Regions from separate parts of the Enterobacter sp. 3U4 genome, predicted to be linked through region 2. Evidence: predicted binding sites of a transcription regulator. Region 2 holds the regulator's gene; the other holds the start of a gene.
The links. The regulator LexA, encoded in region 2, represses DNA repair genes until DNA is damaged. The targets are predictions, from matches to a motif close to TNCTGTATGTACATACAGNA.

Region 1: a site for LexA is predicted at 1,082-1,101, ahead of RVY89_RS09675 (metal-dependent hydrolase). Genes of this name have one in related genera too.

Annotation. Positions count from the first base shown of each region.
Region 1 covers NZ_CP136665.1:2,045,036-2,048,452, forward strand. The annotation lists gene RVY89_RS09665 (YniB family protein) at 1-195, opposite strand, end outside; gene hxpB (hexitol phosphatase HxpB) at 343-1,014, shown strand; gene RVY89_RS09675 (metal-dependent hydrolase) at 1,116-1,706, shown strand; gene RVY89_RS09680 (L-cystine transporter) at 1,834-3,225, shown strand; gene cedA (cell division activator CedA) at 3,274-3,417, opposite strand, start outside.
Region 2 covers NZ_CP136665.1:3,725,366-3,728,782, reverse strand. The annotation lists gene plsB (glycerol-3-phosphate 1-O-acyltransferase PlsB) at 1-1,154, opposite strand, end outside; gene RVY89_RS17790 (diacylglycerol kinase) at 1,309-1,677, shown strand; gene lexA (transcriptional repressor LexA) at 1,786-2,394, shown strand; gene dinF (MATE family efflux transporter DinF) at 2,459-3,417, shown strand, end outside.

The DNA.
Region 1 (3,417 bases), 1.7 Mb from region 2:
CGTATTGAAACGCATCATCTCAATCATCACATGCGCAAAATCAAGCATTACCGCATTGATACCCGGCTCTTTCTCGCTGTGATCGTACATAAATTTGAGTACAGAAATCAGCGTAGAGATGACGGCAGGAATAAAAATCACCCAGCCAGCAATACGTTTTAAGACCGCAATGCGTCCAGCTTGTTGATACGTCATCAGTTCCTCTTCATAAAGACGCGTTATTTGTGCCTAAGTCTACCTGCTGGTCATCAATTTCGCCCGATCTTTGAAAGCAATATGCTAAATTGCAGATTGTGCTTAGCACGTATCGTCTGTCGAACACCTGGATAAGGAGACGTTGTGATGTCGACACCGCGCCAAATTCTTGCCGCAATTTTTGACATGGATGGATTACTGATCGATTCCGAACCGTTGTGGGATCGCGCTGAACTGGACGTCATGGCCAGCCTGGGCGTGGATATCAGCCGCCGTAATGAACTTCCCGATACGCTGGGCCTGCGCATCGATATGGTGGTTGACCTGTGGTTTGCCCAACAGCCGTGGGCTGGACCGGGTCGTGATGAAGTGACCGCGCGCATTATCAGCCGCGCCATTTCGCTGGTTGAAGAGAGCAAGCCGCTGCTGCCCGGCGTACGTGAGGCCGTCGCGCTGTGTAAAGCCCAGGGGCTGAAGGTCGGCCTGGCCTCGGCGTCACCGCTGCATATGCTGGAAAAAGTGCTCGTCATGTTTGAACTGCGCGACAGTTTCGACGCGCTGGCATCCGCTGAGAAATTGCCTTACAGCAAGCCGCACCCGCAGGTCTATCTGGACTGTGCCGCTAAGCTCGGCCTGGATCCCCTCAACTGCGTTGCGCTGGAAGATTCCGTTAACGGCATGGTGGCCTCTAAAGCCGCGCGGATGCGCTCCATTGTGGTGCCTGCGGAAGAAGGCCGCCACGACCCCCGGTTTGCGCTTGCCGATGTGAAGTTACAGTCACTGGCAGAACTTACGGCGCACCACCTGCAGGGCGGCTAACGCCCTCCTCCGGTTTGTGACAAACAGTTACACCGTCACCTCTTCCGCCTACTGTATAAAAACCCTATACTGTATGAATTGACAGTTTTGTGGGTTTTATCATGACGGCGGAAGGCCACCTGCTTTTTTCTATCGCGTGCGCAGTATTTGCCAAAAACGCTGAACTCACCCCCGTGCTGGCACAGGGGGACTGGTGGCATATCGTCCCTTCCGCCGTACTGACCTGCCTGCTGCCGGACATCGATCACCCTAAGTCCTTCCTCGGACAACGCCTGAAGTGGGTGTCGAAACCTATCGCCCGCGCGTTCGGCCACCGTGGGTTTACGCACAGCCTGCTGGCCGTGTTTGGCCTGCTGACGCTTTTCTATTTAAAAGTGCCCGAAAGCTGGATCGTCCCCGCTGATGCCATTCAGGGGATGGTGCTGGGCTATTTAAGCCATATTCTGGCCGATATGCTGACGCCCGCGGGCGTACCGCTGCTGTGGCCCTGCCGCTGGCGCTTCCGTTTTCCTATCCTCGCACCGCAGAAAGGTAACCAGCTTGAGCGCGTCTTGTGCATGGCGCTGTTTGCTTACGCCGTCTGGATGCCGCAAACGTTGCCCGAAAACAGTGCAGTCCGGTGGTCTTCTCAGATGATTAATTCGCTGCAATTTCAGTTCAATCGCTTTATTCATCACCAGATTGAACAGTAAACCAACAAAATTATCCCGTTTGTCATAAACCATTCCATTTGGATATAAGCGCTACATCACACTTCTGCTAACCTTCCGCCAACAGGATCGGTAAAAACCGACCCGATAATAAATCAGGAGAACGGGGATGAATTTTCCACTCATCGCGAACGTCGTTGTGTTCGCTGTATTGCTATTGCTTCTCGCGCAGGCGCGCCACAAACAGTGGAGCCTGGCGAAAAAGGTGCTGGTTGGTCTGGCCATGGGTGTTGTATTCGGTCTGGCATTACAGGCAATTTATGGCTCCGATAATCCAGTTCTGAAAGATTCCATTCAGTGGTTCAACATTGTCGGTAACGGCTATGTCCAGCTGCTGCAGATGATCGTTATGCCGCTGGTGTTCGCCTCTATTCTGAGCGCCGTGGCCCGCCTGCATAACGCGACCCAGTTGGGAAAAATCAGTTTCCTGACCATTGGTACGCTGCTGTTCACCACGCTAATTGCCGCGCTGGTGGGTGTGCTGGTCACTAACCTGTTTGGCCTGACCGCAGAAGGTCTGGTTCAGGGGACCGCAGAAACGGCGCGTCTGACCGCGATTCAGACCAACTACGTCGGTAAAGTGGCTGACCTGACCGTGCCGCAGATGGTGCTCTCCTTCATTCCGAAGAACCCGTTTGCTGACCTGACCGGCGCGAGCCCAACCTCGATCATCAGCGTGGTTATTTTCGCCGCGTTCCTGGGCGTAGCGGCGCTGAAGCTGCTAAAAGACGACGCGCCAAAAGGCGAACGCGTGCTGACCGCGATTGACACCCTGCAAAGCTGGGTGATGAAGCTGGTTCGTCTGGTTATGCAGCTCACCCCTTACGGCGTGCTGGCGCTGATGACCAAAGTGGTTGCCGGCTCAAACCTGCAGGACATCATTAAGCTGGGCAGCTTCGTTGTCGCCTCTTATCTGGGCCTGGGCATTATGTTCGTGGTGCACGGCATCCTGCTGGGCGTGAACGGCGTCAGCCCGCTGAAATACTTCCGTAAGGTCTGGCCGGTGCTGACCTTTGCCTTCACCAGCCGCTCCAGCGCCGCGTCTATTCCGCTGAACGTGGAAGCGCAAACCCGTCGTCTGGGCGTGCCGGAATCTATCGCCAGCTTCTCTGCCTCCTTTGGTGCCACCATTGGTCAGAACGGCTGTGCGGGTCTGTACCCGGCGATGCTGGCCGTAATGGTCGCGCCGACGGTGGGTATCAACCCGCTGGATCCGGTCTGGATCGCCACGCTGGTCGGGATTGTCACCGTAAGCTCCGCAGGCGTTGCGGGCGTTGGCGGCGGCGCAACCTTCGCCGCGCTGATTGTGCTGCCTGCGCTGGGTCTGCCCGTGACGCTGGTCGCGCTGCTAATCTCTGTTGAACCGCTGATCGACATGGGTCGTACCGCGCTGAACGTGAGCGGCTCCATGACCGCCGGTACGCTGACCAGCCAGTGGCTGAAGCAGACCGACAAAGCGATTCTGGAAAGTGAAGACGACGCCGAGCTGGCGCACCGCTAATTACGTTAGAAATAAAAAAACCGCCTGATGGCGGTTTTTTTATGGCTGTTATTCTTCAACCTCTTCATCCTGGCGGATCTGCATCGCCCACCGCTGTGCGGACTCCGGCACCGTAAAGGTGGGAGAGCGACGGAAATGCTCACCGATCAGCACAAAGGCCACGTATTTCCCCCGCAGCTGCCACACATCGCG
Region 2 (3,417 bases):
TCAACGAAGTACTCGACGGAATAGCCGCGGCTAAACAGCTCGCCCAGATACTCGCGGAACACGGTGGAGTAGAGCTTGTTGCCCTTGAAGGTACGACGAATAAAGAAGGCGCCCAGGCGGCGGAAAATCGGACCTGCTGGCCAGAAATTCAGGTTGATACCGGCAGCAATGTGCGGCGGTACCAGCCCCTGGTGATAGAGCACGTAGGAAAGGAGCAGGTAGTCCATGTGGCTGCGGTGGCAGGGAACATAGACAATCTCATGGCCATCATGCGCCAGTTGGCGTACACGCTCGGCGTTATGAACGTTGATGCCCTGATACAGGCGGTTCCAGGTAAAACCGAGAATGCGATCGGACAGGCGAATCATCTCGTAGGAGAAGTTCGCTGCAATCTCTTCCATCAGCGCAATGGCGTTCTGCTGGGCTTTCTCATGCGAAATTTTCTTGCTGCGCGCTTCGTCTTCAACGGCGCGGGCAATCGCTTTGGATGCCAACAGCTTGTTGAACAGATCCTGACGCGCCGGGAGACGCGGCCCTACGGCAGCCAGGCGCTGACGGGCGAAGTGCATACGCGCCACGCGCGCCAGTTTTTGCGCGATGATCTTGTCCGTGCCGTGCTCGTCCGCCATTCGACGCAGCGAAACGGAAGGGGAGAAACGCACGAAGCTGTCGCGTCCCAGCCAGGAGACCGCGAAGAACTTCTGGATGCCGTTAAGCATGCGCAGCGGCGGATTCTCTTCACCTTTTTCACGGCCCGGACGACGACCAAACATCACCGATACCGGCACCATCTGCACATCCAGATCGGGATTGCTGCGGTGCAGGTCGAGATAGTCGTGGAACAGCTTGATGGACTCTTCTTTTGGCGTGTAATAGGTAAACACGCGAGGTCCACCGTGAATGAACACGTAGCGCGGCAGCAATGTACCGTCAACTTCCAGCGGTTCAAGCGGGTCAGGTAAATCATGCGCCAGACACTGGGCGCGAAGCGTCAGTAAGTCAGCCTTCGAGTTATAAGGCAAAACGTACATAATGGGACGTGACGTATCGAGCCCCAATTCCAGCGCGGGTTCTGCTGGGATAGACTTGCTTTTTACCAGGATGCTTAATGGTAAATTAAGTAATTTGTAGTAAATTCGTGGCCAGCCGGACATAAACGATGTAAAGCCTCTGGTTAATAATGCAATTGCGGCGCAAGGATAACAGAAAGCGCGCAAAATTTCTGTTGTTACCCGTCATACTTCAGGCTGTAGCGAAACGCGCTACAGTTCCTGTTACTGACGCTTTTTTTCATAAAAGGTTCTTTTAATGGCCAATAATACCACTGGGTTAACGCGTATCATCAAAGCCGCCGGTTATTCATGGAAAGGTTTCCGTGCCGCGTGGATCAACGAAGCCGCCTTTCGCCAGGAGGGCGTCGCCGCTATCATCGCGGTGATCGTCGCCTGTTTCCTTGATGTTGATGCTATTACCCGCGTACTTCTTATCGGTTCCGTGCTTCTGGTGATGATAGTGGAAATTCTTAATAGCGCTATTGAAGCCGTTGTTGATCGCATTGGTTCCGATTTCCACGAGCTTTCTGGCCGCGCAAAAGACATGGGCTCTGCTGCCGTGTTGCTGGCGATTATCACTGCCGTTATCACCTGGGTCACGCTGCTTTGGTCACATTTCCGATGAGCCTCGAGGAATAATTAAGTCCCTGGTTTTTTGTGCAGTTTTTGGTTCCAAAATCGCCTTTGACTGTATATACTCACAGCATAACTGTATATACACCCAGGGGGCGGAATGAAAGCGTTAACGACCAGGCAACAAGAGGTGTTTGATCTCATCCGGGATCATATCGGCCAGACGGGTATGCCACCCACGCGTGCGGAAATCGCGCAGCGTCTGGGCTTCCGTTCTCCGAATGCTGCTGAAGAACACCTGAAAGCGCTGGCGCGTAAAGGCGTGATTGAGATTGTTTCAGGTGCGTCACGCGGCATCCGCCTGCTGGTGGAAGAAGAGACGGGCATTCCGCTGATAGGCCGTGTTGCTGCTGGTGAGCCTTTACTGGCTCAGCAGCACATTGAAGGCCATTACCAGGTCGATCCTGGCATGTTCAAACCGAGCGCTGATTTCCTGCTGCGCGTTAGCGGTATGTCGATGAAAGACATCGGCATTCTTGACGGCGATCTGCTTGCGGTGCACAAAACGCAGGATGTGCGAAACGGCCAGGTGGTTGTGGCGCGCATTGATGACGAAGTGACGGTTAAGCGTCTGAAAAAACAGGGTAACAGCGTACAGTTGCTGCCTGAAAACAGCGAGTTTTCACCCATTGTGGTCGATCTCCGCGAACAGAACTTCTCTATCGAAGGACTGGCGGTTGGGGTGATCCGCAACGGTGAATGGCTGTAACCTCTTCCCGACAGGCTATGGCACCGCTGTAGCCTGATTCATTCCCCACTCCCGGTATTTTTTCATGTCACTGCTGACGGCATCCGATAAGGCATTGTGGCGTCTTGCTCTGCCGATGATCTTCTCCAATATTACGGTTCCCTTGCTGGGTCTGGTCGATACTGCCGTTATTGGTCATCTTGATTCGCCTGTTTATCTTGGCGGCGTGGCGATTGGCGCGACGGCAACCAGCTTCCTGTTTATGCTGCTGCTCTTTTTGCGCATGAGCACCACCGGGCTCACGGCACAGGCTTATGGTGCAAAAGATCCGCTGCGTCTGGCGCGCGCGCTGGTGCAGCCGCTGATCCTCGCGCTTGGCGCGGGGGCGTTAATCGTTTTATTACGTACTCCCCTGATCGACCTTGCGCTCCATGTTGTTGGCGGCAGCGAGGCGGTATTAGAGCAGGCGCGACGTTTCCTTGAAATCCGCTGGCTCAGCGCACCCGCCTCGCTGGCTAACCTGGTTCTGCTCGGGTGGCTACTGGGCGTGCAGTACGCCCGTGCACCAGTGATTTTGCTGGTGGTAGGCAACCTTCTCAACATTGTGCTGGATGTCTGGCTGGTAATGGGCCTGCATATGAACGTGCAGGGCGCGGCGCTGGCGACGGCAATTGCCGAATACGGAACCTTTATCATTGGTCTGTGGATGGTCTGGCGCGTGCTGGCGATGCGCGGGATCTCCCTTGCGCAGCTCAAAACCGCATGGCGCGGCAATATCCGTAAGCTGCTGGCCCTCAATCGTGACATCATGCTGCGCTCGCTGCTGCTTCAGCTCTGCTTCGGCGCGCTGACGGTTTTCGGGGCTCGGCTGGGGCCAGAAATCGTTGCGGTCAATGCAGTATTGATGACGCTTCTGACCTTTACCGCCTACGCGCTGGACGGTTTTGCCTATGCGGTTGAAGCGCATTCCGGACAGGCGTACGGCGCGCGCGAAAGCGGGCAGCTTCGGGACGTCTGGCGGGCAGCCTGCCGTCAGTCTGGGCT